DNA from 3 places in the Streptomyces durmitorensis genome. Region 3 is predicted to be linked to each of the others. Evidence: riboswitches for the same ligand, from Rfam matches in the RefSeq annotation. Region 3 holds a riboswitch; each other region holds the start of a gene.
The links. A riboswitch is a leader RNA that binds a small molecule or an ion and turns the genes downstream of it on or off. The one in region 3 is predicted to bind cobalamin.

Region 1: linked by a shared signal. The riboswitch ahead of M4V62_RS15460 (ribonucleoside-diphosphate reductase subunit alpha) and the one ahead of M4V62_RS30025 (ABC transporter substrate-binding protein) in region 3 are both predicted to bind cobalamin.
Region 2: linked by a shared signal. The riboswitch ahead of M4V62_RS32190 (cobalamin biosynthesis protein) and the one ahead of M4V62_RS30025 (ABC transporter substrate-binding protein) in region 3 are both predicted to bind cobalamin.

Annotation. Positions count from the first base shown of each region.
Region 1 covers NZ_CP097289.1:3,485,830-3,496,224, reverse strand. Annotated here, with positions in the region: gene M4V62_RS15490 (tetratricopeptide repeat protein) at 1-114, shown strand, start outside; gene def (peptide deformylase) at 179-829, shown strand; gene cyc1 (epi-isozizaene synthase) at 1,140-2,261, shown strand; gene M4V62_RS15475 (bifunctional albaflavenone monooxygenase/terpene synthase) at 2,258-3,613, shown strand; gene M4V62_RS15470 (helix-turn-helix domain-containing protein) at 3,567-4,583, opposite strand; gene M4V62_RS15465 (ribonucleotide-diphosphate reductase subunit beta) at 4,827-5,849, opposite strand; gene M4V62_RS15460 (ribonucleoside-diphosphate reductase subunit alpha) at 5,849-8,257, opposite strand; cobalamin riboswitch at 8,393-8,516, opposite strand; gene mctP (monocarboxylate uptake permease MctP) at 8,645-10,294, opposite strand; gene M4V62_RS15450 (DUF3311 domain-containing protein) at 10,291-10,395, opposite strand, start outside.
Region 2 covers NZ_CP097289.1:7,206,478-7,216,872, reverse strand. Annotated here, with positions in the region: gene M4V62_RS32220 (inorganic phosphate transporter) at 1-642, shown strand, start outside; gene M4V62_RS32215 (hypothetical protein) at 655-900, shown strand; gene M4V62_RS32210 (helix-turn-helix domain-containing protein) at 1,127-1,981, shown strand; gene M4V62_RS32205 (hypothetical protein) at 2,026-2,571, shown strand; gene M4V62_RS32200 (hypothetical protein) at 2,498-2,812, opposite strand; gene M4V62_RS32195 (DUF397 domain-containing protein) at 2,809-3,072, opposite strand; cobalamin riboswitch at 3,310-3,443, shown strand; gene M4V62_RS32190 (cobalamin biosynthesis protein) at 3,549-4,490, shown strand; gene M4V62_RS32185 (cobyric acid synthase) at 4,487-5,995, shown strand; gene M4V62_RS32180 (putative cobaltochelatase) at 6,047-8,113, shown strand; gene cobO (cob(I)yrinic acid a,c-diamide adenosyltransferase) at 8,113-8,721, shown strand; gene M4V62_RS32170 (cobyrinic acid a,c-diamide synthase CobB) at 8,715-10,106, shown strand; gene M4V62_RS32165 (ZIP family metal transporter) at 10,171-10,395, opposite strand, start outside.
Region 3 covers NZ_CP097289.1:6,731,326-6,741,720, forward strand. Annotated here, with positions in the region: gene glnII (glutamine synthetase) at 1-52, opposite strand, end outside; gene M4V62_RS29985 (hypothetical protein) at 220-690, opposite strand; gene M4V62_RS29990 (arsenate reductase family protein) at 846-1,214, opposite strand; gene M4V62_RS29995 (hypothetical protein) at 1,358-1,663, shown strand; gene M4V62_RS30000 (alpha/beta hydrolase family protein) at 1,733-2,653, shown strand; gene M4V62_RS30005 (DUF2252 domain-containing protein) at 2,783-4,153, shown strand; gene M4V62_RS30010 (HAD family hydrolase) at 4,169-5,311, opposite strand; gene M4V62_RS30015 (AraC family transcriptional regulator) at 5,507-6,373, shown strand; gene M4V62_RS30020 (VOC family protein) at 6,379-6,828, shown strand; cobalamin riboswitch at 6,836-7,021, shown strand; gene M4V62_RS30025 (ABC transporter substrate-binding protein) at 7,088-8,158, shown strand; gene M4V62_RS30030 (FecCD family ABC transporter permease) at 8,155-9,186, shown strand; gene M4V62_RS30035 (ABC transporter ATP-binding protein) at 9,183-9,992, shown strand; gene M4V62_RS30040 (MBL fold metallo-hydrolase) at 9,995-10,395, opposite strand, start outside.

The DNA.
Region 1 (10,395 bases), 3.2 Mb from region 3:
GAGCGCGAGTGCGGCATCGCGGCGCCCGCGGCACTGGTGCGCGGGCTGCTCGACGGCTGGGTCGCGGACAGTCCGGACTCCCGTGACTGGCGGGATCTGGAAGAGGTCTGCTGACTCCTGGCCGTAGGCTGTACCGGCACTATCTCTTGTGGGTTCCCAGGAAGGCGTACGTCGGACAATGGCGCAGGACACTGAGCAGCAGGCCTCGGGCGGGGTCCTCCCCGTAGACGACGAGGGCTTCGTCATCGATACGGAGGACTGCGAGGAGCGGGAGACGGCCCACCGCGAGCGCGGCACGTCCCGGCCCATCACGGTCGTCGGCAACCCTGTGCTGCACAAGGAGTGCAAGGACGTCACCGCCTTCGACGACGAGCTCGCGCAGCTCGTCGCCGACATGTTCGCCAGCCAGCGGACCGCCGAGGGCGTGGGCCTGGCCGCCAACCAGATCGGCGTCGACCTGAAGGTCTTCGTCTACGACTGCATGGACGACGAGGGCCGCCGCCACGTCGGCGCGGTCTGCAACCCCGTGCTGCGCGAGGTCCCCGCCGACCGCCGCCAGCTGGACGAGTCGAACGAGGGCTGCCTCTCCGTGCCCACGGCCTACGCCGAGCTGGCCCGCCCGGACTACGCCGAGGTGACCGGGCAGGACGAGAAGGGCAACCCCATCAAGGTGCGGGGCACCGGCTACTTCTCGCGCTGCCTCCAGCACGAGACGGACCACCTGTACGGCTACCTCTACATCGACCGCCTGTCCAAGCGTGACCGCAAGGACGCGCTGCGGCAGATGGAAGAGGGCACACCGCGCTACCCCGTCGTGCCGAACGACTGAGTCGACACGACTGAGTCGACTCCAGGCACGCGCGCACCGCGAGCCACCTGCGGCCCCTGGCCGGGAACTCCTTCCCGGCCAGGGGCCGTTCGCATGAACCGGTCAGCTGTACGAGCAAAACAGGCTTCTGATGATCCAGATTCGGTCACGTAAGTGGATTTTCTCGGCACTGGGGGGTAGTGAATGGCGCAAATCTGTTCCCTGAACGGTCAGTTGTGGTGCTGAATGGAAAGCGCGGGGATACACAACGGCGCGCGCCTGGTACGGCGGGAGGGGCGCGCGTCCCCAGGCGGCTGAGAGGGGCTAGTCCGTGCCTGCATATTCATATGGCACTTCACCGACACAGCCACAGACACCGGCGGTATCCGTGCCACCGGCGCTGGCGCTCCCGGTGATCGAGGCAGATTTTCCACGACGACTGCATCCGTATTGGCCGGAGCTTCAGGAGAAGTCCAGGACATGGCTGCGCGAAATGCGGCTGATGCCCGCGGACAAGGTCGAGCGGTACGCCGACAGTCTGTGCTACACCGACCTGGTCGCCGGCTACTACATTGGCGCCCCCGATGAGTTGCTCAGCGCGATAGCCGACCTCAGCAGTTGGTTCTTCGCCTGGGACGACCGGCACGACCGCGACTCCGTGCACGGCAGGGCGGCGCAGTGGCGCCGGCTGTGCCGCGGACTCCACGAGACGCTCCGTGCGCCCCGGCAGCAACTGCGCCACCGCGACCCTCTGGTCGCGGGATTCGCGGACTGCGTCCTGCGGCTGTACTCGCACCTCGGGGCCAGCTGGAACGCCCGGTTCGCCAGGCACTTCCACAGCGTGATCGAGGCGTACGACCTGGAGTTCAGGAACCGCAGGACCGGGACGGTACCGACGGTCGAGGCCTACATTGAGTTGCGAAGGCTGACCTTCGCCCACTGGGCGTGGATCGACCTGCTCGAACCCACGGCGCGCCACGAACTGCCGCGGGACGTGCGGAAGCATCCGGCATATCGGCGGGCAGCGCTCGCCACGCAGGATTTCTCCGCCTGGTACAACGACCTGTGCTCACTCCCCAAGGAACTCGCGGGAGATGAATTGCACAATCTCGGGATCAGCCTGATCCAGCACGAGGGACTGTCCCTCGAAGAAGCCGTGGCGGAAGTCCACCGGCGGGTCACCGGTTGCATATCGGATTTCCTCGTGGCGGAGAAAGAAGTACGGTGCCTCGCCGGGAAATTGGACGACGGAAGTGCGCGTGGACGGGAACTCTCGGGCGCGGTGGAATCCTGCGTCTTCAACATGCGGAACTGGTTCTCATCGGTGTACTGGTTCCACCACGAATCCGGCCGCTATCGGGTGGACAGCTGGGACGACAGGTCCATTCCCCCGTATGTGAGCGACGCCGGAATGAGCGACTTGGCCGAAACTGAATTGGTTGGTGAGGAATGAGCGTCGAATCCGCGATACCCGCGACACCCGCGACAACCCCACCTCTCGTCGGCGGCGGCGCCCCGCTCATCGGGCACGCCTGGAACCTGGTGCGCGACCCGCTCGGCTTCCTCGCCGCGCTGCGCGACCACGGTGATCTCGTACGGATCAGGCTGGGACCCAAGACGGCGTACGCGGTCTGCGACCCGGAGCTGGTCGGACGGCTCCTGCGGAGCCCCGACTACATCGTCGGAGGGCCGCTCTGGGACACGCTGGAAGTCCTCCTCGGCAAGGGCGTGGCGACCAGCAACGGCAAGCTGCACCGGCGGCAGAGGCGCATGATGCAGCCCGCGTTCCGGCCCGAGCGCATCGCCGACTACGCCAAGGTGATGGAGGAGGAGGCCCGCGCCACGGCCGCGCGCTGGCAGCCGGGCGACACGGTCGACGTCGGCGCGGAGATGTTCCGCGCGGCCGTGCGCATCGTGTCCCGCTCGCTCCTGGAGGTCGACGCGATCGGCGAGAAGGCGGACCGCATCGCCGAGGCGCTGCACACCGTCTTCGAGGGGCTCTACCGGAGGATGGTCCTCTCGGTCGGGCCGCTGTACCGCGTGCCGACCCAGGGCAACCGCCGCTTCCAGAACGCGCTCGCCGATCTGCACGCGGTGGTCGACGAGATCGTCGCCGCGGGCAGGGCGGCGGATGCGAGCCAGGACGATCTGCTGTCCGAAATGCTGCGGGCGCGCGACGAGTCGGGGCAGCCGCTCAGCGACCAGGAGATCCACGACCACGTGATCTCGCTTGTCGTGGCGGGCGCCGAGAATATCGCGTCGACCCTGGCATGGACGTTCCATCTGCTGGCCGAACACCCCGAGCAGGAAAGGCGATTGGTTGAAGAGGTAAATTCCGTCGCGCAGGGCCGGGAGATCACATTCGCCGACCTCAAGGACCTGCCGCACACCCGAAATGTGGTCACCGAGGCCATGCGTATACAGCCCGCCGCCTGGATATTCACGCGCCGATCGGTGGGAGAAACCAACCTGGGCGGCTACCGCATTCCGGCCAACGCCGACATCGTCTACAGCGTGTACGCGATGCAGCGCGATCCGCGTTCCTTCGAGCAGCACCTGCGGTTCGACCCGGACCGCTGGAATCCGGAACGTGCTTCGGACGTACCGGAGTTCGCGATGATGCCGTTCGGCACCGGTAACCGCAAGTGCCCGGGCGACCACTTCAGCCTGGCCGAACTCGCCATCATCCTGGCGACGGTGGCCCCGAAGTGGCACCTGGCGCCGGTCCCGGAGACCGACGCCGACACGAAGATCGGCATCACGCTGCAGCCGAAGAAGCTCGTCCTTCGGGTCGAGAAGCGCTGACGGCGGGGCCGCGGAACGTGCGGCGGTAGGCGTTCGGTGTGGTGCCGAGCGCCCGCAGGAACTGGTGACGCATCGCCGCGGCGTTGCCGAAACCGGCACGCCCGGCGATGGCGTCCACCGTCTCGTCCGACCCTTCGAGCAACTCCTGCGCCAGGAGCACCCGTTGGCGCAGGAGCCAGCGGTAGGGCGTGGTGCCGGTCTCCTGCTGGAAGCGGCGCGCGAAGGTGCGCGGCGACATGTGCGCGCGCTCGGCGAGCTTCTCGACGGTGATGTCCGTGTCCAGATGGCGCTCCATCCAGGCGAGCACCCCGCCCACGGTGTCGCAGGCCGTGCGCGGCAGCGGGCGCGCCACGAACTGGGCCTGGCCGCCGTCGCGGTGGGGCGGTACGACCATGCGCCGGGCGATGGCGTTGGCGACCTCGGTGCCGTGTGCCTGGCGCACGATGTGCAGACAGGCGTCGATGCCGGCGGCGGTGCCCGCCGATGTGATCACCGGGCTCTCGTCCACGTACAGGACGTCGGGCTCGACGCGGGCGCGCGGATAGCGCACCGCGAGCTCCGTGGCGTGCTGCCAGTGCACGGCGCAGCGGCGGCCGTCGAGCAGGCCCGCGGCGCCGAGCACGAAGACGCCGGAGCAGACGGAGAGGACGCGGGCACCGCGGTCCACCGCGCGGCGCAGGGCGGCGAGCAGGTCCTCGGGGTAGTCGCGGTCCACGAACGACTGGCCCGCGGGCACGGCGATGAGATCGGCCTCTTCGAGCCGGTCGATGCCGTACGGAGTGGTGATCGTGAACCCCGCGTGATTGCTCAGGGGTCCGCTCTCACCGGCGACCACCGCGAAGTCGTACACGGGAAGGCCCTCGTCGCTCCGGTCGAGGCCGAACACCTCGCAGACCACGCCGAGTTCGAAGGGATTCACGCCGTCGAGCAGTACGGCGGCCACGTTCTTCAGAGTGTCTGCCTTCAGCATGTCCGCCAGTGTGCCGCAGGACTGGCAGTAAGTCGATGGTGTGTGGCAGTCCTGCCACTGACGCCACCGTCCGGCGCGCAGGACAGTGAGGACATGAACGCATTCCTGGATTACGCGACCGTCCTGACCGTCCTCCTCCTGCTGGCCGCACCCTCGCTCGTCGGGTACGTCCACGACCGCCGGATCGACCGCGAGCTGCGCGAGGCCCCCCGTTCCCCGCGCAGCTCACGGCAGTCGGACGGCCTAGAACTCGTCGTCGAAGGAGACCGAACCCTCGACCGCGACCTGGTAGGCCGAAGGACGCCGCTCGAAGAAGTTGGTCAGCTCCTGGACACCCTGGAGCTCCATGAACGAGAACGGGTTTGACGAGCCGTAGACCGGCGCGAAGCCCAGGCGCTGGAGCCGCTGGTCGGCGACGCACTGCAGGTATTCGCGCATGGAGTCGGTGTTCATGCCGGGCAGGCCCTCACCGCACAGGTCGCGCGCGAACTGCAGCTCGGCCTCGACGGCCTCCTTGAGCATGTCCGTGACCTGCGTCTGCAGCGCGTCGTCGAAGAGCTCGGGCTCCTCCTTGCGGACGGTGTCGACGACGTCGAAGGCGAAGCTCATGTGCATCGTCTCGTCGCGGAAGACCCAGTTCGTGCCGGTCGCCAGGCCGTGCAGCAGACCGCGCGAGCGGAACCAGTAGACGTAGGCGAAGGCACCGTAGAAGAAGAGCCCCTCGATGCACGCGGCGAAGCAGATCAGGTTCAGCAGGAAGCGGCGCCGGTCGGCCTTGGACTCCAGGCGGTCCATCTTCTCGACGGAGTCCATCCACCGGAAGCAGAACTCGGCCTTCTCGCGGATGGAGGGGATCTCCTCGACCGCGTCGAACGCGGCGGCGCGGTCGTCCGGGTCGGGCAGATAGGTGTCGAGCAGCGTCAGATAGAACTGGACGTGCACGGCCTCCTCGAAGAGCTGGCGGCTCAAGTAGAGCCGTGCCTCGGGGGAGTTGATGTGCTTGTAGAGCGTGAGCACGAGGTTGTTGGAGACGATCGAGTCGCCGGTCGCGAAGAACGCGACCAGACGGCCGATCATGTGCTGCTCGCCGGGCGAGAGCTTGGCGAGGTCGGCGACGTCCGAGTGGAGGTCGACCTCCTCGACGGTCCAGGTGTTCTTGATCGCGTCCCGGTAGCGCTCGTAGAAGTCCGGGTAGCGCATGGGACGCAGGGTCAGCTCGAAGCCCGGGTCGAGGAGGTTCTTCTCGGCGTTGGTGGTGGAGCTCATTACTGGCAGGCCTCGCAGGACTCGGGGTTTTCCAGGGAGCAGGCGACGGCCTCTTCGGCCGATGCCTGCGCAGGTACGGGGGCGGGGGTGGGCTCGGCGGCCTCGGTGCGGCCGGCCGCCGCGCGGGCGATCCGGGTCGCGGGGCGCGAGCGCAGGTAGTACGTGGTCTTCAGACCCTGCTGCCAGGCGTACGCGTACATCGAGGAGAGCTTGCCGATGGTCGGCGTCTCCAGGAACAGGTTCAGGGACTGCGCCTGGTCCAGGAACGGCGTGCGCGCGGCGGCCATGTCGATCAGGCCGCGCTGCGGGATCTCCCACGCGGTGCGGTAGAGCTCGCGCACCTCGGCGGGGATCCAGCTGAAGCCCTGCACCGAGCCGTTGGCCTCGCGCAGCGCCTCACGGGTCTGCGCGTCCCAGACGCCGAGCCGCTTGAGCTCCTGCACCAAGTAGGCGTTGACCTGGAGGAATTCACCGCTCAGCGTCTCGCGCTTGAACAGGTTGGAGACCTGCGGCTCGATGCACTCGTACACGCCCGCGATGGACGCGATCGTGGCGGTCGGCGCGATCGCCAGGAGGAGCGAGTTGCGCATGCCGGTCACGGCGATGCGTTCCCGCAGCGCGGCCCAGCGCTCCGGCCAGGCCGGCTCGACGCCGTAGTGGTCGGGGTGCAGGACACCGCGCGCGGTGCGGGTCTTCTCCCAGGCGGGGAGCGGACCGTTGCGCTCTGCCAGGTCGGCGGACGCCTCGTACGCGGCGAGCATGATCCGCTCGGCGATGCGCGTCGAGAGGGCGCGCGCCGCGGGGGAGTCGAAGGGCAGCTTCAGCTGGAAGAAGACGTCCTGAAGCCCCATGGCGCCCAGGCCCACCGGACGCCACCTGGCGTTGGAGCGTCCGGCCTGCTCGGTCGGGTAGAAGTTGATGTCGACGACGCGGTCGAGGAACGTGACGGCGGTACGGACGGTCTCGTCGAGCCGCTCCCAGTCGATGTCACCGGCGGCGGTGTCCACGAAGGCGCCGAGGTTCACCGAACCGAGGTTGCAGACGGCCGTCTCCCCGTCGTCCGTCACCTCCAGGATCTCCGTGCAGAGGTTGGAGGAGTGGACCGTGTGGCCGGGCTCCGCCGTCTGGTTGGCGGTGCGGTTGGCGGCGTCCTTGAACGTCATCCAGCCGTTGCCGGTCTGCGCGAGAGTGCGCATCATGCGGCCGTACAGGTCACGGGCCGGGATGGTCTTGCGGGCGAGCCCGTCCGCCTCGGCCTTGCGGTAGGCGGCGTCGAACTCGTCGCCCCACAGGTCGACCAGCTCGGGCACGTCGGCCGGCGAGAACAGCGACCAGTCCTGGCTCGCGGCGACCCGGCGCATGAACTCGTCCGGGATCCAGTGCGCGAGGTTGAGGTTGTGCGTGCGCCGCTGGTCCTCACCCGTGTTGTCGCGCAGCTCCAGGAACTCCTCGATGTCGGAGTGCCACGTCTCCAGGTAGACCGCGGCGGCGCCCTTGCGGCGGCCGCCCTGGTTCACGGCGGCGACGGAGGCGTCCAGGGTCTTGAGGAACGGGACGATGCCGTTGGAGTGGCCGTTCGTGCCGCGGATCAGTGAACCGCGGGCGCGGATGCGGGAGTACGAGAGGCCGATGCCGCCCGCGTGCTTGGAGAGGCGGGCGACCTGGTGGTAGCGGTCGTAGATGGAGTCCAGCTCGTCCAGCGGGGAGTCGAGGAGGTAGCAGGAGGACATCTGCGGGTGGCGGGTGCCGGAGTTGAAGAGCGTCGGCGAGGACGGCAGGTAGTCCAGGCGGCTCATCAGGCGGTACAGGGCGGCGACTTCGTCCACCGAGCGCGTACTGCCGTCCTCTGCCAGGCCGCTCGCCACGCGCAGCATGAAGTGCTGCGGGGTCTCGATGACATGCCGGGTGATCGGGTGGCGCAGGAGATAGCGGCTGTGCAGGGTGCGCAGGCCGAAGTAGCCGAAGCGGAAGTCGGCGCCGTCCTGAAGCGCCGCCTCCACGAGAGTGTCGAGGTGCTCCGCGTGGTCGGTGACGAACGCGGCGGTGCGGTCCGCGATCAGGCCCTCGCGGTGCCCCACGGCGACCGAGTCCGAGAAGGAGCGCACGCCCTGCGACGCGGCCTCGTCACGGATGCTGAGGCTGAGCAGCCTGGCCGCGAGCTGCGAGTACGTCGGGTCCTCGGAGATGAGACCGGCTGCGGCCTCGGTAGCCAGCTCCCGCAGCTCCGCCAGATCCGCTCGGGCCGAACGCCCACGCAGCGCGGCGGCGGCGACGCGGCCGGGGTCGGCGTCGGGGAGGTCGACGGTGAGTTCGGTCAGGGTACGCAGCAGCGCGGTTCCTGGGCCGTCGGCGGTCTGCTGACCGTCGGTGGTCTGCGCTGACGCAGGTTCGGCTGGCGCGATGGTCACGTGGAGCACTCCCTCGCTCGGCTCAGAGCCTTGGGGAGGGGAAGGTGACGCACGGGCGCGCCCAGGGCAGGGCTGTGCTCCGCGTCCACCAGCCCATTCCACGAGGCCCGGACGTCGTTGGCACCCGGACCGGTCGGAACGGGTGCGCTGTCGACAGGTCTTCGGACTCGTGGGCACGACAAATGCGTACTCATACACCGTTGCGGGACAGTTCCGGACTTGCACCGGATTCCCCTGCGGCGACAGCGAGCACGAGCATACATCTTGTGCTGGCTCTGAGAAGCAGCCCCACATCTTGTGTCGGCACTGCGTACCACACACACAAGTGCGGGCCGCCGGATTCCTCCGGCGGCCCGCCTGGCGTGCTGATCGGTGTGGGGGAGAGGCTCAGTGCCCGGCAGGCGCCCCGGCCGTGGCCGGCGGCAGCTCCTCAACGACACCCGGGTCGCCCGCGTCCGCGGTGTAGTCCCCGGGAGAGGTCTCGTCGATGCCGTCAGGGGCCTTCATGGCGCGCAGGACGAAGGTCATGACCACGGTGACCACCACGTTCAGGACGAACGCCGTGAGGCCGATGTAGCCGATCTCGCCGATGCCGGGAATCTCGTCGGACGAGCCGCCGAAGTGCTTCTGCGTCGGCGAGGCGACGCCGTACGCGGCGACCGTGCCGTAGACCATGCCGACCGCCCAGCCCGCGAGCAGCGCCCAGCGGTGGAACCACCGTGTGAACAGGCCGCCGACCAGCGCGGGCATGGTCTGCAGGATCCAGATGCCGCCCAGGAGCTGGAAGTTGATCGCGACCGTCTTGTCCATGGTGAGGACGAAGGCGAGCGCGCCGACCTTCACCAGGAGCGAGACCAGCTTGGAGACCTTGGTCTCCTGCGCGGGTGTCGCGTCCGGCTTGATGAAGTCCTTGTAGATGTTCCTGGTGAAGAGATTCGCGGCCGCGATGGACATGATGGCGGCCGGCACGAGCGCGCCGATGCCGATCGCCGCGAACGCGACGCCGGTGAACCAGTCGGGGAACATCGTCTCGAACAGCTGCGGGATCGCCAGCTGCCCGTTCTCGACCTTGACCCCGGCCGCGATCGCCATGAAGCCGAGCAGCGCGAGCAGGCCCAGCATCAGCGAGTAGAGCGGCAGGATCGTGGTGTTGCGGCGGATCACGTTGCGGCTCTTGGAGGAGAGCGTCGCCGTGATCGAGTGCGGGTACATGAACAGCGCGAGCGCGGAGCCGAGCGCGAGCGTGGCGTAGGTCCACTGACCCGCGTGGCCCGGCGCGAGACCCGCGACGGGCTTGCCCGCCGCCTCGTTCGCCGACGAGAACTTGTCGTTCGCCGCCTGGAAGATCTCGTCGAAGCCGCCGAGCTTGATCGGGATGTAGATGATCGCGACGGCGATGACGAGGTAGATCAGGCCGTCCTTCACGAACGCGATCAGCGCGGGGGCGCGCAGACCCGACGAGTACGTGTACGCGGCGAGCACCGCGAACGCGATCAGGAGCGGCAGGTCCTTGATGAACCAGTTCGTGTCCGGACCGCCGCCGACGCCCATGACGTCGAGGACGGCCTGGATGCCGACCAGTTGGAGCGCGATGTACGGCATCGTGGCGAGGATGCCGGTGACCGCGACGGCAAGGGAGAGCCCCTTGGAGCCGAAGCGCCCGCGCACGAAGTCCGAGGTGGTCACGTATCCGTGCTTGTGCGACACCGACCACAGGCGCGGCAGGAAGGTGAAGATCAGCGGGTAGACGAGGATCGTGTACGGCACCGCGAAGAAGCCGGCCGCGCCCGCCGCGTAGATCGCCGCCGGGACGGCCACGAAGGTGTACGCGGTGTAGAGGTCGCCGCCGAGCAGGAACCACGTGACCCAGGTGCCGAACGAGCGGCCTCCCAGGCCCCATTCGTCCAGGCTCTCGGTCTCGGCCTTGCGCCAGCGCGCGGCCAGGAAGCCCATCGCCGTGACGGCGGCGAAGAAGAAGATGAAGACGGCGAGGGCGATGCCGTTGACGCCGCCCGTGTCCGCTGCGAGCTCGTTCATCGGGTCGCACCCCCCTGGGCCTGCTCGGCCTTGCGGGCGCGCTGGTCACGCTGCCACAGTTTGTACGCGATCATGGTGAGAGCGGTGGATATGAGCACCCA
Region 2 (10,395 bases), 480 kb from region 3:
CCGGGTGCCAACCCCCCGATGTGGGTCATCGTCTCGGCCGGTGTCGCCATCGCGCTCGGCACCTACCTCGGCGGCTGGCGCATCATCCGCACCATGGGCAAGGGCCTCACGGACCTCGCGCCGCAGCAGGGCTTCGCCGCCCAGACCAGCGCCGCGACCGCGATCCTCGCCTCCTCGCACATCGGCTTCTCGCTCTCCACCACCCAGGTCTGCTCGGGCGCCGTGATGGGCGCGGGCCTCGGCCGCAAGGGCGGCGTGGTCCGCTGGTCCACGGCGACCCGCATGTTCGTCGCGTGGGGCCTGACGCTCCCGGCCGCCGGTCTGGTCGGCGCGGGCGCGGAGTTCCTCACCAAGCAGGGCCCCTGGGGCGTCGCGGCGACCGCCGCGCTCCTCATCGGCGGCTCCGCCGTCATCTGGGTGCTGTCCCGGCGCAACGCCGTCGACCACACGAACGTGGCCGACGACGAGATCCGCGGCGCCTCGGAAGCCGAGCCCGCCGGTGTCGTGACCACCGCGATGGCCGCCGTCACCCCGCCGCCCACCGGTTCGGCCGTGACGGCCTCGGACGTCGACCTCGTCAAGGCCACCATCCCGGCCCCGACCGGCACCGTGGCGGACCCCGCCCGGCCCGCCACGGTGTAAGGACAACTGACCATGAACATCGACTGGGCAGCTCTCGGCTCCGTATTCGGAGTCAGCCTCGGCGTGACGGTGGCCCTGGTGGGCCTCTTCACCCTCGGCATCGTCGGCCTCTCCAAGCGTGAGGCGGCGGCGACATCCGGCGCCACCTCCTCCGCCTCCGCCGGCGGCCCTCCCGTGGCGGCACGCACGGGCGCGTACGTGTGCTTCGCACTCTGCGCGGCGGCTGTGGCGTACGGGATCTACCTGATCGTCGCCTGACGACGACCACGGCCTCACAAGAGCCGGGTGGGACGCACCTCATGGGTGCGTCCCACCCGGCTTTTACGTGTCCGCACACCCCCTCATTCACACGAACGAGGGCATGCGATGCGGCGAAGTGACATATGGCATACTGCTACTCAGCTGTCTGCTAGCGTCGGCTGCACATATGGCTCTCTGCCCTATGTCATTGAATCAGCAGCCATCACGACAGCGAGGAGCCACCATGTCGAGGGATGTCGACCCGAGCCTGAATCGCCGCAGGCTTCGCATCGCACTCCGCAAGGCCCGAGAGGCCACGGAGCAGTCACAGGGCCAAGCCGCCCAAGCCCTCGACTGGTCACTGTCCAAGATCATGAGGATCGAGCAGGGCACGGTCAGCCTCTCCGTGACCGATCTGCGCGCTCTCCTCCAGCAGTACGGCGTGACGGACCAGGAACTCGGCGCGGAGCTCGAAGCGGCCGCCCGCGGCTCCAAGGGGCCCAGCTGGTGGGCCAAGTACAACGACGTCATCGGACCGCAGTTCAGTCAGTACTTGGGGTACGAGAGCGCCGCCGCATCCTTTCGCACGTACAACCCGATCATCGTGCCCGGCCTTCTTCAGACGGACGAATACGCGATGGCTCTCCTCACCCCGCGTCTGGACGAGGGGCAGGCGCGGAAGATCGTGGAGCTGCGGACAGCGCGCCAGGAGCGCGCCCTGGAGGGTGAGAACCCGCCGTGGACGTTCTTCGTCGTCGACGAGGCCGCACTGCACCGGCAGGTCGGCGGACCACGCGTGCAGCGCGCCCAACTGCAGCGCCTCATCGACATCTCGGAGCGCCCGCACGTCTCCCTCCAGGTGCTGCCGTTCACGGCGGGCGCCCACTACTCCACCCTGAGCAGCTTCATCCTGCTCGGCTTCCTGGACGACGAGGACCTGCTCTACCTCGAAGCGCAGGGAAACCAGTCGATCCGTGACGACCACGAGCTGATCGTGCGTCACCAGGAGTGCTTCGAGTCTCTCCGCGAGACCGCGCACGACGGAGAGAAGGCCCTCGACCTGATCCGTCAGGTCAGGGACGGCATTGACAGCAGCTGACCTCTCGGGCCCAAGGAGTCCGTGAGGAGCGAGGAGGCCTCAACATGCCAGCCGCGTTGCGAGAGTGGTGGCACGGGGTCCTCACGGCCATCGGGCAGGCGCCGTGGCGAAGCGGTGGTTCGGGTGGTGCGCAAGGTGCCGGTGGGGCTTCCACCGGCTCGGCCTCCGATGCCACCGGCAGCGCCTCTCCCGGACAGACACCGGACGACGGCCCCACCTACAACCAGCTCGTCCGCGAGGCGATGGCCAACCAGGGCCGCACGGACCGGATGGACACGCTGGACCGCCATCGCACGGACGACAACCTCCGGATGTTCACGACCAGGATCGTCTACTGCACCGGCTGCATACTCGTTCTGGTGCTGACGCTCACCGGAGTGCTCGTCGTCCTGGGCACCGTCGGCATGACGGGCTTCTGGACGGTCGGCTCGGTGATCGCCGTCTTCTCGGCCCCCGTGATCGCGCTGAGCCGCCAGCTCACCCACCTGATCTCGCAGACAGGGGCGACGCCCACGCTCAGCGACGACCGCCGTGCCGTGGTTCCTGCCCAGCGTCCCGAGCCCAGGGCCGAGGCCGATGATCCTGCCTGAACTCGGCCGAACCCCACCAGAGCCCCATGGACACAGCGGCCGCCATGGCCGCGAAGGCCCAGACGGCAAGACGGGCGGCCGCGCCCTCGACCAGCAGCGAAGCCGCCGCACCGACCAGGGTGGCGGCCGCGCCGAGCAGCACGCACCCCGCCACGACCACGACGATCCCCGATGCCTTGCGCTTCCCCCCGTGCCCGCCTCTCACCAGGTGCCGCACCTCGGCGAGATGATGCTCGGTCATCCTGTCCCCCCTCCCTCTCCCCCGTCGCCGGCAAGAGCGTTCAGGAACGCCTGCCAGCGCTTGCCGGAGAAGACGACGCGTGGCCCCGACGGGTTCTGCGAATCACGGACGAGCACCGCCTCCCGCTCGAAGGCGACTTCGACGCAGTCTCCGGAGTACCCGCTGAAACTGCTCCTGCGCCACACCCGTCCCGACGACTTCTCCTTGGCCACGCCGACCTCCCCCTGCCCGAGAGCCGGCGCCGCTCGACGCGCGTCCATGTCGGCGTGCTCCGCCCACGCCGATGCACGATAGCGCCGTGATCTCGGAGGGCCGAGAGGTCCGCCGAGAACCACCACACCACGTAACGACCCGGACCGAATCACTCGTGGACCGCTCTCCGGTTGTCGCGTTCCAGTCTAGGAAAGTTCAATTTCCAGGCCTAGGGAAAAACCGGCCCCATGTGTGCCTCGGCACACTCTCCCGTCCCAGGTCAACGGCAAGTTGACGGGCGTTCGCGGGCGTGGTGGACTGCCGGAGCCATTACGGCGGCAGGAGAGGAAGCCGGTGCGAATCCGGCGCGGTCCCGCCACTGTCATCGAGGAGCGGGCTCCTCGGAAGCCAGGAACTCTCCCCGCCGGTCACGTCGAACCAGGGCGCGGACACCCTGAGTGAGGACATATCGCCATGCGCGGCCGCCCGTTGCCGGTTCCTGTGCCCCTGTCTGTTCCCCTCCACGTACCGGCCGGCTGAACCGGTGCGTGCCGATCGCGACTTCGCGTACGGCGCCGCCGCCGGCCTCCTCGGTGATCTGTTCCTCGGCGATCCTCGTCGCGGGCACCCGGTCGCCGCGTTCGGGCGGGCCGCCGGCGCCGTCGAGCGTGTGCTGTGGCGTGACCACCGCGGGTGGGGCGCCCTGCATGCCGTGGTGTGTGCCGGGGGTGCGGCCGGTGCCGCCGCCCTGGTCTCCTCTCTCGTACGTGACTCCCGCGCCGCATCCGTCGCGCTGACCGCGGCCAGCACCTGGGCCGTGGTCGGCGGGACCTCCCTCGGACGTGAGGCGCGGGCCATCGGCGGGGCGCTCGCCGCCGGGGACGTCGAGGTGGCACGGGAGCGGCTGCCGCATCTGTGCGGGCGCGATCCGCAGGCGCTGGACGCCGACGGCATCGCGCGTGCCGTGGTCGAGTCCGTCGCCGAGAACACCTCCGACGCGGTGGTGGGGGCCTTGGTGTGGGGGGCTCTGGGCGGGGTCCCCGGGCTTGTCGGCTTCCGGGCCGTGAACACGCTGGACGCCATGGTCGGGCACAAGTCCGCGAAGTACCGGCGCTACGGGTGGGCTTGTGCCCGCCTGGACGACGTACTGGGATGGCCGGGTGCCCGGCTCACCGCCGTCCTCGCGGCCGCGGCCGGGGACTCGCCGCGCGGTGCGCTGCGGGCCTGGCGTGACGATGCCGCCAAGCACCCGAGCCCCAACGCGGGGCCCGTCGAGGCCGCCTTCGCCGGGGCGTTGGGCGTGCGGCTCGGGGGGACTCTCTCGTACGCGGGGCGTGTCGAGCACCGGCCCGTCCTGAACGGGGAAGGGCGTCGCGTCGAAGTCGCCGACATCGAGCGGGCCGTGAAGCTGTCGCGGCGGGTGGGGCTGCTGACCCTGGGGGTCGCCGCGGCCGTGAGCACGATACGGAAAGGCAGGGCCTCATGAGTGGTGGACTGCTCGTCGCAGGGACCACGTCCGATGCGGGCAAGAGCGTCGTCACCGCCGGGATCTGCCGGTGGCTGGCCCGCAAGGGGGTCTCCGTCGCACCCTTCAAGGCACAGAACATGTCCCTCAACTCCTTCGTCACGCGCGAAGGTGCCGAGATCGGGCGCGCCCAGGCCATGCAGGCACAGGCCGCCCGGGTCGAGCCGAGCGCGCTGATGAACCCCGTACTGCTCAAGCCGGGCAGCGACCGCAGCAGCCAGGTCGTCCTGATGGGCAAGCCCGTGGGCGAGATGACCGCGCGGGGCTACCACGGCGGGCGGCAGGAAGCGCTGCTCTCCACCGTCGTGGGATGCCTGGAGGAACTTCGGGGCAGCTATGACGCCGTGATCTGCGAAGGCGCGGGCAGCCCCGCCGAGATCAATCTGCGGCGTACGGACATCGTGAACATGGGGATCGCGAGAGCCGCCCGCTTCCCCGTGGTCGTGGTGGGAGACATCGACCGCGGTGGCGTCTTCGCCTCCTTCTTCGGGACGACCGCGCTGCTCGGCGCCCAGGACCAGGAGCTGGTCGCCGGGTATCTCGTCAACAAGTTCCGGGGCGACGTCTCGCTGCTCGAACCCGGGCTCGACATGCTTCTCGAACTCACCGGACGGCGTACGTTCGGTGTGCTGCCGTTCCAGCACGGCCTCGGCATCGACGAGGAGGACGGCCTGCGGGTGTCCCTGCGGGGCGCCGTCAGGGAGTCCGTCGTCGCTCCCCCGGTCGGCGAGGACGTGCTGCGGGTCGCCGTCTGTGCCGTGCCGCTGATGTCGAACTTCACGGACGTGGACGCGCTGGCCGCCGAACCCGGCGTCGTCGTGCGGTTCGTGGACCGGGCCGACGAGCTCGTCGACGCCGATCTGGTGGTCGTGCCGGGGACGCGCGGGACGGTGCGCGCCCTTCAGTGGCTGCGCGAGCGCGGCCTCGCGGACGCCATCGCGCGGCGCGCCGCCGAGGGGCGTCCCGTGCTCGGGATCTGCGGTGGCTTCCAGGTGCTCGGCGAGCACATCGAGGACGACGTCGAGTCGCGGGCCGGAGCCGTGGACGGGCTCGGGCTGCTGCCCGTGCGCGTGCGCTTCGAGCGCGAGAAGACCCTCGCGCGGCCGGTCGGCGAGGCCCTCGGAGAACCCGTCGAGGGGTACGAGATCCACCACGGCGTCGCCCAAGTCCTGGGCGGAGAGCCCTTCTTGGACGGCTGCCGGGTCGGCGAGGTGTGGGGCACGCACTGGCACGGGTCGCTGGAGAGCGACGCGTTCCGGCGCCGCTTCCTCACCGAGGTCGCGCGGGCCGCCGGGCGCCGCTTCGTGCCCGCGCCCGACACCAGCTTCGGCGCGCTACGCGAGGAGCAGCTCGACCTGCTCGGTGACCTGATCGAGGAACACGCGGACACCGACGCCCTGTTCCGTCTGATCGAGACCGGCGCCCCGCCCGGCCTCCCCTTCATCCCACCGGGGGCACCCTCATGACCCTCCTGCCGCTGTCCCCTGCCCCGCCCCGCATCACGTAATGGAGGCCTTGTGAGTACCCCCTATCCGTTCACCGCTCTCGTCGGGCAGGACGACCTGCGGCTCGCCCTGCTGCTCAACGCCGTCTCGCCCGCCGTCGGCGGCGTGCTCGTGCGCGGGGAGAAGGGGACCGCCAAGTCCACCGCCGTGCGGGCCCTTTCCGCCCTTCTTCCGCAGGTGCCCGTCGTCGCCGGGTGCCGCTTCTCCTGCGATCCGGCCGCCCCCGACCCGGCCTGCCCGGACGGACCGCACGACGCGGGCGGGGCCGCCGTGCGCGACGCGCGGATGGTCGAGCTGCCCGTCGGCGCCTCCGAGGACCGTCTGGTCGGTGCGCTCGACATCGAGCGGGCGCTGTCCGAGGGCGTGAAGGCCTTCGAGCCCGGCCTGCTCGCCGACGCCCACCGCGGCATCCTCTACGTCGACGAAGTCAACCTGCTGCACGACCACTTGGTCGACCTGCTGCTCGACGCCGCCGCCATGGGCGCCTCGTACGTGGAGCGTGAGGGCGTGTCCGTGCGGCACGCCGCGCGGTTCCTGCTCGTGGGCACCATGAACCCCGAAGAGGGCGAACTGCGCCCGCAGTTGCTCGACCGGTTCGGGCTGACCGTCGAGGTCGCCGCGTCCCGCGAGACCGATCAGCGGGTCGAGGTCGTACGGCGGCGGCTCGCGTACGACGACGACGCCGAAGGCTTCGCCGCGCGGTGGCACGACGACGAGACCGCGCTGCGGGAGCGGATCGTCGCGGCGCGCGCGCTGCTCCCCCAAGTCCGGCTCGGTGACGGGGCGTTGCGGCAGATCGCCGCCACCTGCGCGGCCTTCGAGGTCGACGGGATGCGCGCGGACATCGTGATGGCGCGCACCGCGACGGCGCTCGCCGCCTGGGCGGGGCGCAGCGACGTGCTCGCCGAGGATGTGCGCCAGGCCGCTCTCCTCGCCCTTCCGCACCGGCGTCGGCGCAACCCCTTCGACGCTCCGGGGCTCGACGAGGACAAGCTCGACGACACGCTGGAGCAGGCCGGTGACGGCAGTGACACCGGGGGCGACGGGGACGACGACCCCGAGCCCGACGGCGACGGTCCCGGCGGGGGCGGGCAGCCGCCCCAGGGCGGCCCCGACGCCCCGGACACCCCTGACACGTCCGACGCCTCCGACGCGCCCGCCGACGACCGCCGGACCGGGCAGGACGACGACTCCTCCCCCGCCCAGGTCCCCGCGCAGGCCCCGGCCGGTGGCGGTGAGCAGCAGCCCGTGCAAGCCTCCGAGCCGTTCCGCACGAAGATGCTGACCGTGCCCGGCCTCGGCGAGGGTGCCGCGGGGCGGCGCTCCCGGGCGCGGACCGAGCACGGGCGGACCACCGGGGCCCGGCGGCCGCAAGGGGCGCTCACCAAGCTGCACCTGGCGGCGACCGTGCAGGCGGCCGCCCCGCACCAGCGGGCGCGCGGGCGCTCGGGGCGGGGGCTCGTCGTGCGGCGGGACGATCTGCGGCAGGCGACGCGCGAGGGGCGTGAGGGCAACCTCGTGCTCTTCGTCGTGGACGCCTCCGGGTCCATGGCCGCGCGGCAGCGGATGAGCGCCGTGAAGGGAGCAGTGCTCTCGCTGCTGCTCGACGCCTACCAGCGGCGGGACAAGGTCGGGCTCGTCACCTTCCGGGGGTCCGACGCCGAGGTGGCGCTGCCGCCCACCTCTTCCGTCGACGCGGCCGCCGCTCGCCTGGAGACGCTGCCCACGGGCGGGCGTACGCCGGTCGCCGCCGGGCTGCTCAAGGCGCACGACGTGCTGCGGGTCGAGCGGCTGCGGGACCCGGCGCGGCGTCCGCTGGTCGTGGTCGTCACGGACGGCCGGGCCACGGGAGGCGTGGAGCCGGTGGCCAGGGCGGGGCGTGCGGCGCGGCTCTTCGGGGCCGCGGGGATCGCTTCCGTGGTCGTCGACTGCGAGTCGGGGCACGTGCGGCTCGGGCTCGCGGGGCAGCTCGCGGGCGAGCTCGGCGGGACCGTCGTGACGCTGGACGAACTGCGGGCGGAGTCCATCGCCGGGCTCGTCAAGGACGTAACTGGAACTCGTATGAGGAGCGTGGCCTGATGCCTCAGGGACAGCCGAACGTGGTGCCGGACGACGGGCTGACCACGCGTCAGCGGCGCAACCGTCCGCTGGTGATGGTGCACACCGGGATCGGCAAGGGAAAGTCCACCGCCGCGTTCGGGATGGCGCTGCGGGCGTGGAATCAGGGGTGGCCCATCGGGGTCTTCCAGTTCGTGAAGTCGGCGAAGTGGAAGGTCGGCGAGGAGAACGCCCTCAAGGTGCTCGGGGCGTCCGACGAGGGCGGGTCCGTCACCTGGAACAAGATGGGCGAGGGCTGGTCGTGGATCCAGCGCGCGCCCGCCGAGGGCGAGCCGAGCCACGAGGACAAGGCCCGCGAGGGGTGGGAGCAGGTCAAGCGTGACCTCGCCGCCGAGACGTACCAGCTGTACGTGCTCGACGAGTTCGCCTATCTCCTGCACTGGGGGTGGATCGACGTGGACGAGGTGGTCGAGGTTCTCCGGAATCGTCCCGGGCACCAGCACGTCGTCATCACCGGGCGCTACGCACCCGAGGCCCTGGTCGAATTCGCCGATCTCGTCACCGACATGTCCAAGGTCAAGCACCCGATGGACGCCGGTCAGAAGGGCCAGAGGGGCATCGAGTGGTAGCTCGGCTTGTCGTTGCCGCGCCGTCTTCCGGGTGCGGCAAGACGACCGTGGCCACGGGTCTGATGGCCGCGTTCTCGGAGGCCGGGCTCGCGGTGTCCCCGCACAAGGTGGGGCCCGACTACATCGATCCCGGGTATCACGCGCTGGCCACGGGGCGCCCGGGGCGCAATCTCGACGCGTATCTGTGCGGGCCCGGGATGGTGGCGCCGCTGTTCAACCACGGGTCCCGCGGATGCGATCTCGCCGTGGTCGAGGGCGTCATGGGGATGTTCGACGGGGCCTCCGGGCAGGGTGAGCTCGCTTCCACCGCGCATGTGTCGAAGCTGCTCCGGGCGCCGGTGGTCCTGGTCGTCGACGCGTCCTCCCAGTCCCGCTCGGTCGCCGCGCTCGTGCACGGCTTCGCGTCCTGGGATCCCCAGGTGCGGATCGGGGGCGTGATCCTCAACAAGGTGGGGTCCGCGCGCCACGAGGAGTTGCTGCGGGACGCCCTGGAGGAGTCCGGGGTGCCGGTCCTCGGCGCGCTGGGGCGGGTGCAGCAGGTCAAGGCTCCCTCGCGGCATCTGGGGCTCGTCCCGGTGGCCGAGCGGCAGGCCGAGGCCGTCGAGTCTGTGGCCGCGCTGGCCTCCCGGGTGCGGGAGGGCTGCGACCTCGACGCGATCCTCGCGCTGGCGCGCAGTGCGCCCGCGATGACCGGTGAGACGTGGGATCCGGGTGCGGAGGCTCCGGGAACGCCGGAGGGGCTTGCGGGTCCACCGGACGGGCTCAAGGGCGACGGCAACGGCCGTCGGCCGGTCGTCGCCGTCGCCGGTGGGGCCGCCTTCTCCTTCTCCTACGCCGAGCACGCCGAGCTGCTCACCGCCGCGGGCGCCGACGTCGTGACCTTCGACCCGCTGCACGACGAGGAACTGCCGCCCGGTACCGCGGGGCTGATCATCGGCGGCGGGTTCCCCGAGGTGTACGCGCCCGAGCTCTCCGCCAACGAACCGCTGCGGAAGATCGTCGCCGAGCTGGCCCTGAGCGGGGCGCCCGTCGCCGCCGAGTGTGCCGGACTCCTCTACCTGACCCGGGAGTTGGACGGGAAGCCCATGTGCGGCGTGCTCGACGCCCGCTCGCGGATGTCCGAGCGGCTCACCCTCGGGTATCGCGAGGCCGTCGCCGTGTCGAGCAGTCCGCTCGCGGCCGTCGGGACCCGGATGCGCGGGCACGAGTTCCACCGCACCGTCGTCGAACCGGGCGCCGGTGCGGCTCCCGCCTGGGGTCTGCACTCGCCGGAACGACGCGTCGAAGGCTTCGTGCAGCAGGGTGTGCACGCGAGCTATCTGCACACGCACTGGGCCGCCGAACCCGGTGTCGCCCGGCGGTTCGTGGAGAGGTGCGGGGGATGAGCAGGGGGCCGGTGGGGGCCGGGCCGCGGGACGGGGCGTCGTGACCGCGGTGCACGCCGTGGCCTCACTCCGCGATGCCCACCACCAGCCAGATGAAGGCCGCCCCCGCCACCGTGCACAGCAGCGTCGAGCGCGCCGGGTGCTCGTGGTGGGCCTCCGGCAGGATCTCCGCGGCGGCCAGGTAGAGCAGCGCGCCGCCGAAGAAGCCGAGATATCCGCCGAGAAGTTGCTCCGGAATGGTGAACAGGAGCGTCGACGCCGCGCCCGCCACCGGGGCCACCGCGTCCGC
Region 3 (10,395 bases):
TGGCGGTCGGCTCGGTGCCGTCGATCCAGATGTACTCAGCCTTGAAGGTCACGGGGGCCATCCTTTAAATGCTCGGTACGGCGCAGAACGTGCGGGTGCTGCGGTGCCGTGGTGATGCGGGCAGCCTGCCAACGGGCGATTTCCCGTCCATTGCTCGAATGTGAACCCCGTGTTACCTGCGGTGCGTGTGGCTCACTTCACGTCCCGCGTCATGACCGGTCACTTGATGACGGCGTTGGCCGCCGCGATGAGCAGCCCGATCGCCGCGTCCGCCAGGCCGAGCAGCACGGCCGAGCGCCGCCGGTAGCCCGCACGGAGCGCGGCGAAGGTGCCCCAGGCGAGGAGGAGGGCCGCGTTCAGGAGGAGCGCGGTGTAGGTGACGGGCGCCTCGGGCCAGCCGAACGTTCCCGCGAGCAGCAGCAGCCCCACGGTGGGCCAGCAGGCGACCACCACCGGCCACTCGTCCATGAGCTCCCACGCCAGTTGCCGCCACCGGTGCAGGCCCGATCCCGGGCGGTGCGTGGACATGTGGTGCGCGTATCCGTGCGCGAGGGCGGCGGTGCCCGCGGTCACCATGATCCAGGCCGCGTCGTAGTAGGGCGTGTAGGCCTGTGCCTCCGAGTGCAGTGCCGCGATCAGCGCGCTCGCGAGGATCGTGCCGTATACGCCTCCAGCGGTCAGGTTCCGCACGGTGCGCTCCTCTCCGTTCCCCGGATCCGTCGTCCGGCCGGCGGCGTGTGGAGTGCCCAACGCTATGGAGGCATATGTAACGGTTTGACGGAGATGGCTCATCGGTCGGCAGTCATCTGCCCCGGGCTCGTCCCCGCACCGGCGGGCATCGGTGGCTACCGGGACAGCGCGTCCCGTACCGCCTCCTCCGTGCGCCCCACCACGGCGGTGCCGTCGTCGGCGGTGATGATGGGGCGCTGGATGAGCTTGGGGTGCTCGGAGAGCGCCGTGATCCAGCGGTCGCGGCCCGAGGCGTCGCGCGGCCAGGCCTCGCGGTCCTTCAGGTTCAGCTCCTTGGCGGCGTCCTCCTGGGTGCGCGTGATGTCCCACGGCTCCAGGCCGAGCCGCTCAAGGACGGCGCGGATCTCGTCCTCGGTGGGCACGTCGTCGAGGTAGCGCCGGACGGTGTAGTCGGCACCCTCCGCGTCGAGCAGCGTGAGTGCGCCGCGGCACTTCGAACAGGCGGGATTGATCCAGATCTCCATGCCGCACACGCTACCCGCGACCCATCCGTCACACCGCCTCAAAGGCCGTCTGGCCAGCGGCGATTGTCAGTGCCCGGCGGTAGAATTGAAGCAATGTTCGAGGGTTCCCGACGGGGGTTCCTGATCGCGACAGGAGGATGCCTGTGCCCGCTGCCGCACTCACATCTAAGTCGAAGCGCAACGCTTCCCGGCCCGTGTTCATCGACCCGACGTACGCACCACTGGAGAAGCGACCGCTCCCCGCGGGACGGCCGCGCGAGTGGTACATCACGCACAACCGGCGCCTGAAGGCCATGCGCCTGGCGATAGCCCTGCTCGACTCGGGCGTCTATCTGGCGAACCAGGCCAACAACATCAGGATCCGGAGCATGGCGGAGGAGGTGGGAATCCACCCGCCGTCGGACATCACCTGCCACATGGTGCGCGCCCTGATGCGGTACAGCCGCTGAACTTCCGCGCGGACGCGTACGGGTGGGGGCCGGCGGTCCCCGCCCGTACGCGTGGTTCATGCTGGCCGCATGACTCAGCCGGAAACCGCGCCCGCCCAGCAGGAGCCAGCAGGCGAGCTGCCGCTGCTCGTCACCGCTCAACTCCCGGACGGGGCGCGGTTTCCCGTCCGCGGCCTGCGCGGGAGCGGGGCCACGTCCCACCCCGCGCCGGCCGTCCTGATCCTGCCCGCCATGGGCACCCCGGCCCGCTACTACCGCGCGTTCGCACGCCAGTTGCACGCCGAGGGGCTCACCGCCCTGACCGTGGACATGCGGGGGCAGGGGGAGAGCACCCCGCGGGTCACGGACGCGGACGCCGTCGACCACGGCTACCGCACGATCGTCGAGCAGGACCTCGTGGCGGTCATCGAGGCGATACGGACCGAACTGGGCCCGGAGCCCGCCCTGTACCTCCTCGGTCACAGCATGGGCGGCCAACTGGGGCTCGTGCACGCCGCGTTGGGGATCGGCCCCGGAGTCGACGGAGTCGCCCTCGTCGCCTCGGGCTCCGTCTGGTTCCGCGCGTACGGTCCCCTGCGCGGGCCCCTGCTGCTGATCGGCGAGCTGTTCGCCGCGGCGGCGTCGACCCTGCTCGGCCGGTGGCCAGGGGTCAGGTTCGGCTTCGGCGGCAACCAGACCAAGGGGGTCATTCGCGACTGGGCACGCCAGGGGCGCACGGGCCGCTACTCGTCCCCGGGCTCCCCGCACGACTACGAGGCGGCCCTGCGCACCCTCGGCCTGCCCGTCCTCGCGGTCTCCGTGGACGGCGACACCTGGGCCCCCGCACCCGCTCTCGACCACCTCGTCGGCAAGGTGCCGGGCGCCCGCGTCACGCGCGTCCAGTACTCCACCCAGGAGGCGGGCGGCCGTCTGGACCACTTCGCGTGGACCCGGGCGGGCGGGGCGCTCGCCAAGAAGGTGGCGGCGTGGGCGGTCGCGGGCGGAAGCTGAGGTCCCGACACACGTGCGGGGACAGTTCACCCGTTCGGCGTACCCGGCATGCGTACGCGCCCGTGGCGGCATTGGCTGCTCCTGACGGGAGGCTGTAGCGGGGCTGCCGACGGAGAGGGGAGCGGGGCGATGACCACTCCGGACGAGCGTGCCCGGCAGGGCAAGGCTGCCCGCAAGCGCGCCTCCCGCTCCTCGCACGGGGCCTGGATACCCTCCGCCGACCGCGCCGACCCGGTGGCCGTCCTGGAGCGGCAGGGCGCGGGCCGCGTACAGGAGCTGCTGCCCATCCGGTACTCCCGCATGGCCGCGTCCCCGTTCTCCTTCCTGCGGGGCGCCGCCGCCGTCATGGCGGGGGACCTCGCCGTCCAGTGGAACACCGGGCTCACCGTCCAACTCTGCGGCGACGCGCACCTGTTGAACTTCGGCCTGTACGCATCACCGGAACGCGCCCTGCTCTTCGACCTCAACGACTTCGACGAGACCTGCCCCGGCCCCTTCGAGTGGGACGTCAAACGCCTGGCCGCGAGCATCGCCGTCGCATCCCGCGACAACGGCCACCCGGAGCGCGGAGGACGCGAGGCGTGCCTCGCTGCGGTGGCGGCGTACCGCACGTCGATGCGGCGTCTGGCGAGGCTCGGCGAACTGGCGGTCTGGTACGAACGGACCGACGCACAGGCCCTGTTGCCCCTCATCCGCTCCACCCGCCACCGCAAGCGCGTGGCGAGCACCCTGGACCGGGCCCGCCGCCGCACGAGTCTCCAGGCGCTCGGCAAACTGACGGAAGAGGTCGAGGGAGCGGCGGGAGGGCGCCGCATCATCCACGACCCGCCACTCATTCAACCGGCCGGCCCCACCGAACTCGCGGCCGTGCGCAAGATCTTCGGCGACTACCGCTCCACGCTCTCCGAGGAGCGCCGGCTCCTCCTCGACCGCTACCACTTCGTGGACGCGGCGCGGAAAGTGGTGGGCGTGGGCAGCGTCGGCACCCGCTGCTTCATCGTGCTCCTCGCCGGGCGCGACGCCGACGACCCGCTCTTCCTGCAGATCAAGGAGGCGGTCCGCTCGGTCCTGGAGGAGCACCTCCCCGCGGGTCCGTACGTCCACCCCGGGCACCGCGTGGTCGCGGGCCAGCGCCTCCTCCAGGCGGCGAGCGACATCTTCCTCGGCTGGATGACGGGCCCCCAGGGCCGCGCCTTCTACTGGCGTCAGCTGCGCGACATGAAGGGCTCGGCGGACGTCGAGGCCATGTCCGCAGCGGAGCTGCGCTCCTACGCCGGGCTCTGCGGCACGGCCCTGGCCCGCGCCCACGCACGCTCCGGCGACCGCATCGCCATAGCCGCCTACTTGGGCGCGTCCGACACGTTCGACCGCGCCCTTGCGGACTTCGCGCTGCGCTACGCCGCACAGAACGCCCAGGACCACGCGGCCCTGACCGACGCCATCGCCTCGGGCCTGGTGAACGCCGCAGGCCCGGACGCCGCCGGCGGCGTCCGGGCCTGATCCGAACGAGAGACCCTAGCGGATCTCGTCCGGGACCACCGTCAGCCACCGCTTGTCGGCGGTCACCTTCTGGCCGAGCTCCCGCTGCCGGTCGGCGTTCTTCTTCTTCATGCCGTCCAGCTGCTTCATGTAGTCGTCCTTGCGGTTGACCCAGACCCGCGCCCCGCCGTGCTCCACGTCCGCGGAGTGGAACAGCATCGGGCCGTCGCTCGCCGGGGTGTCGCCCGCCACCAGGACGGGCTTCTTCCACTCGTCGATGTACGTGTTGATGGCCGCGGGCTTGCCCTGGAACCAGGTCATCGGCGCCCACAGGTTCGGCGTCAGCTCACGCCCCGCGAGCTTCTTCTCGTCGAAGCGGCCCTCCGCGATCTCCTTGCGGGAGCTGGTGACCTCGCCGGTCTTGCGGTCCTTGAGCTGCAGGCCGACGCCGATGACGTTCTCGGGCTTCACGTCGTAGCCGTACTTCGGGTCGGACAGGACCATCCGCACCAGGTCCTCGCTGGCCGCGCTGACGACGTAGACCTCGATGCCGTGCTTCCGCAGCGACTTGTGGAGCTCCTGCATGCCGGTGAAGAACTCGGGGGTCTTGACCTCGGTCTTCGTCAGCTTCCCGTCCTCGTAGTACTCGGCGGGGATGGGCTTGTCGTGGGCCAGGAGCTCGTCGACGTACCCCTTGAGCTCCTTCAGCGTGAAGCCGGAGAAGATCTGCGCGGCCCACGGGTAGCAGACCTGGTCGTCGACCTCGCAGAGCCGGTTGTAGTAGCTGTAGAGGCTCTCCTTGTGCTTCGCCGTGTCCTTGAAGGGGATGATCTTCAGCGACGGGTCCATCGACTTGCGGGTCAGCACCCCCTTCATCTCCAGGAAGGGCAGGAGGGACTCCTCCAGGTCGTTGCGGTAGGTCGTGTTGTCCGCGTCGAAGACGGCGTACGCGCCCTTGTCCTCGTTCTTCGCGATGACCTTGCCCAGCTTCTTCGCGACCGGCTCGGGCCAGTGCGCCAGCTCGGTCGCGATCTTCGCCGAGGACTTCGCGGTCTTCGCTGAGGCGTCCGCCGCCGTCGCGTCCGTGCTGGGCCACAGCGCCGTCCCCGCGAGGACGGCCGCGGTGAGCGCGCCCGCCGTGCCGAGTACGGCCAGCTTGCCCTTTGCCTTTACTGCCATGCTTTTGTGCCCCCTGAGAGCGGTCTGCGCCCCGTCCGGAGCGGCGGGTCATCGTATGAGGTCGGGCGGCGGATTCCCATGATCGACATCACCGGACGCGGCGGGCATGGGAAGCGCGCCCGCGGGTAGTCGCGTCGGACGCCCGTCAGGCGTGAGGGCCTGCTCCGGAGCCGCGCCCATCGCATACTGGAAGGCATGGAGACCGTCTCCCGGGAGTTCGTGCGGGCCGCTCCGCGGCTCGACGGCATGGTGGTGTCCGCCGTCGGCTACCGCACGGCGGGGGAGAACCCCGGATTCCACCGCGGCCTGCCGTCCCCGTATCTGACGCTGATCTTCTCGCTGGACGGCCCCGTCGTCACCGGCGAGAGCCCCGAGCAGGCGGGCGGCCCCGACGCGTCCCGCACCGACATCGTCGTCGGCGGCCTGCACCAGTCCCCGGCGTACGTGGTGCGGCCCGAGCACGAGGCGGGCATCCAGCTCGCCGTGCACCCGCTCGCCGCCCGCGCCCTGTTCGGTGTACCGGCGGCCGAACTGGCCGACGACCTGGTGACGTCCGGCGCCGACGTGATGGGGCGCCGCGCCGCCGACGTACGGGAGCTGCTGTGCGAGCAGGGCGGCTGGGAGGAGCGATTCGCCTCCCTGTCCGCCTACTTGAGGCAGCGCGTGGCCGCCGAGGACACCGCCGGATCCGTACGCCCGGAGGTCGCGGAGGCCTGGGCCTGGCTGGCCCGGCACCGGGGCGTGGGCACCCTGCGCGGTCTCTCCCGGCACGTCGCGCTCAGCGAACGCCGCCTCACCACGCTCTTCCGCGCGGAGACGGGCCTGAGCCCCAAGCAGGCGGGACGCCTGATGCGCTTCCAGCGCGCCCGCGGCGCCGTCGCACGCTCGGTGGCGGCCGGCGTCGCTCCCGATCTGGCCCGCGTCGCCGCCGACTGCGGCTACTACGACCACTCCCACCTGGTGCGGGACTTCCGGCAGTACACCGGGGTGAGCCCCAGCGGCTGGCTGGCCGAAGAGTGCCGGAATATCCAAGCCGGGAGCTATGGCGGGGGCGAAGAGTAGGACCCATGAACACCACCGAGAAGCAGCAGCAGTCCCCTCCCGCCTCCGCCGGGCGCGCCCCCGCCGTCTGGCCCACGCTCCAGGCCCATGACGCCCCGGCCCTGATCGACTTCCTGGTCGGCACGGTCGGCTTCCTGCGCACCGCCGTCTACGAGGACGGCGACCGCGTGGCGCACGCCGAGCTCGACTGGCCCGAGGGCGGCGCGATCATGCTCGGCTCGTACGACGAGAAGTCCGAGGCCTGGTGCCTGAAGCCGGGCACGTTCGGGGCGTACGTCGTCACCGACCATGTGGACGACCTCTACCGGCGGCTCACCGTCGCCGGGGTCGAGATCATCCGTGAGATCGAGGACCAGCCGTACGGCAGCAGGGAGTTCGCGATCGCCGACCCCGAGGGCAACAAGTGGTCCTTCGGCACCTATCGCGGGGCGCCCAGGCCCGACAAATCGACCTGACCTCGCGTGATAGCTTGCGAACGCCAGTCAACCCACACCAGGGCCAGGGAATCCGGTGCGAATCCGGAACTGACGCGCAGCGGTGAGGGGGAACGGGCGGGGCCACGGCCACTGGGCGTCCACGGACGCCTGGGAAGGCGCCCCGCCCGGATGATCCCCGAGTCCGAAGACCTGCTGGCACCTTCGCTCGCGCACCGAGCGGCGGAGGTGACGAAGCAGGCCAGGCTCCGCGTATGAGCCGTGAGACTCAAGGGATCGTGTGTCCTCCACAGCCCGTCGTGTACGTATATCCGGCTTTCTCGCCACAGCCCTGGCCCTCACCCTGAGCGCCTGCGGCTCGCCGGGCGGCTCCTCGGACTCCGCCGGCTCCTCGGATTCCTCGGCCGAGAAGGCCGGTGGCTACCCGCTCACCCTCACCTCCTGCGGCAAGAAGGCGGAGATCAAGGCGCCGCCGCAGCGGGCGGTCTCCCTCGATCAGGGCTCCACCGAGATCCTGCTCTCGCTCGGCCTCGCGGACCGCATGGCAGGCACCGGCACCTGGACGGACCCGGTTCTGGGGGGCCTGGAGAAGGACAACGCCAAGGTCGAGCGGCTCGCCGACAGCTACCCCTCCTTCGAGAAGGTCCTCGCCGAGGAACCGGACTTCGTCACCGCCTCCTTCCTGGCGACGGTCAGCAAGGGCGGCGTCGCCGACCGCGCCAAGTTCGCCGAACTCGGCGTACCCGCCTATGTCTCGCCCTCCGACTGCGCGGGCAAGGACAACAGCGGCGACGGCGACGGCCGCCGCGACAAGACGCTGACCATGGACACGGTGTACGGCGAGATACGGGACCTGGCCGAGGCCTTCGGGGTCGAGAAGCGCGGCGAACGCCTGATCACGGAGCTCAAGGGCCGGGTGGCGAAGGCCAAGAAGACCATCAAGGTGAGTGAGGCGTCCGACACGACGCTCCTCTACTGGTTCGCCAACTCCGACGCGCCCTACATGGCGGGCTGCTGCGGCGCGCCGGGCATCATCACCCGCGAACTGGGCGTGAAGAACGTCTTCGACGACACCCGCGAGGAGTGGCCCCAGATCAACTGGGAGACGGTGGCCGACCGCGACCCGGACGTCCTGGTCATCGGCGACCTCACGCGCAAGTCGCAGACGGCCGAGAGCGCGAAGAAGAAGATCGAGTTCCTGGAGTCCAACCCGGTCACCAAGAACCTGACCGCCGTGAAGAAGAAGCGGTACGTGCTCCTGAGCGGCCAGGCCATGAACCCGACGATCCGCACGGTGGACGGCGTGGAGCAAGTCGCCGACGCCTTGCGCGAGTTCGGGCTCGCCAAGTGACGGGAGCCCTCACGGGCGGCCTACGGCAGACCCTGCTCTGGACGGCCGGCGTCGCCGCCCTCGCCCTCTCCGTGGCGGTGGCCGTCACCATCGGCCCCGCGGACATCTCCGTACCGGACGTGTGGTCGGCGGTGGCTGCGCACCTCGGCTGGGGCGAGGCCACGCTCACGCCCATCCGGGACGGCATCGTCTGGAACCTGCGCATGCCGCGCACGCTCCTCGCGGCGGTCTGCGGCGCCGGCCTCGCGGTCTGCGGAACGGTCCTCCAGTCCCTCCTGCGCAACCCGCTCGCCGACCCCTTCGTGCTCGGTGTCTCCTCGGGGGCTTCCACGGGCGCCGTCGCGATCGTCGTCCTGGGGGTCGGCGGGGGAGTGGTGTCGATCTCGGCGGGCGCCTTCGTGGGGGCCGTGTTCTCCTTCGCCCTCGTCCTGCTGCTCAGCCACACCCTGGGCGGGAGCGCCGACCGGCTGGTCCTGTCCGGGGTGGCGGCGATGCAGCTCTTCTCCGCGCTCACCTCGTTCGTGATTCTCACGGCGGGCGACGCGGAGACGACGCGCGGCGTCCTGTTCTGGCTGCTCGGCTCGTTGAGCGGGGTGGGCTGGACGGACGTGTGGATGTGCGGGGCGGTGCTCCTCGTGTCCCTCGCCATCTGCCTGGCGCACGCCCGCACCCTGGACGCGTTCGTGTTCGGCCAGGACGCGGCGGCGACGCTGGGGGTCCGTGTCGCCCGTACCCGGCTGATCCTGCTCTCCGTCACGGCCCTGCTCACGGCGGCCCTGGTCAGCAGCGCGGGCGCCATCGGCTTCGTGGGCCTGGTCCTGCCGCACGCGGCCCGCGCCCTGGTCGGCTCCGGGCACGCGAGGCTGCTTCCGGTCACGGCGCTCGCGGGCGCGGTGTTCCTGGTGTGGGTGGACACGCTGGCCCGTACGGTCCTCGACCCGCAGGAGGTGCCGGTGGGTGTGGTGACGTCCCTGATCGGCGTCCCGGCGTTCGTCCTGGTCCTCTACCGCACCCGGAAGACGACATGACTTCACGCTCGGACAGCACGCACACTCCTGCCGAACCCGGCCTGCGCGCCGACCGGGTGACCAGAGAGGCCGGCGGCCGCCTCATCGTCGACGGAGTGACCCTGGCCCCGCCCCCCGGAGCCACGGTCGGCCTCCTCGGCCCGAACGGCTCGGGCAAGTCCACGCTCCTGCGCATCCTGGCGGGCGTCCTGGCCCCCGCATCGGGAGTGGTCACCCTGGACGGCCGACCGCTGCGGGACGTGGGCCGCCGCACGGTGGCACGCCGGGTGGCGGTGGTGGACCAGGACGCCACCACGCAGGTCGAGCTGTCGGTGGAGGAGGTCGTACGCCTGGGCCGCATCCCGCACCGCAGGGCGTGGTCGCCCGCCACGCCCCAGGACGACGAGGCGGTGCGCGAGGCCCTGACCCGCACCGGTCTCGCCGACCGGTCGGGCCAGTCCTGGCACACACTCTCCGGCGGTGAACGCCAACGGGTCCAGATAGCAAGGGCGTTGGCCCAGACCCCCCGGGAGCTCCTCCTGGACGAACCGACCAACCACCTGGACATCCAGCACCAGTTGGACCTCCTGTCCCTGGTGGCGGACCTCCCCCTGACGAGCGTCATCGCCCTGCACGACCTGAACCTGGCGGCGATGTTCTGCGACCACGTACTGGTCCTGCGCGAGGGAGTGGCGTACGCGGCGGGCACGCCGGGCGAGGTGATCACGGAGGAGCTGATCGCGAAGGTGTACGGGGTGAGGGCGGTGGTGACGACGGCGGACGACGGCCCGCAGCCGCGCCCGTCGATCCGCTTCCTACGCGCCTGAGTTCATGCCAGACGCAGACGGTCGGCGAGACCGGCGGCGGCGAAGGCGGACACCAGCTCGTCCCGCCCCTCGGTGAAGTGGGCCCAGCTGTCGAAGTGGACGGGGACGACCCGGCGCGCCCCGAGGATCCTCGTGGCCTCGGCTGCCTGGGCGCTGTCGAGGACGATCGGCGCGCCGTCGAACAGGACGGGGAAGCGGGGAGCACCGGCGAAGAGGACGGCGGTGTCCACCGGGCCGAACCGTGCGGCGGTCTCCTCGACCGCGCCGAGTGAGGCGTTGTCGCCGCTGACGTAGACCGTGGGCAGGCCGTCGCCGGTCAGGACGAAGCCGACGACCTCACCGGCGATCGGTTCGACGTCCTCGCGCCTGCCGGGACCGTGGACGGCGGGCACGCCCGTCACGG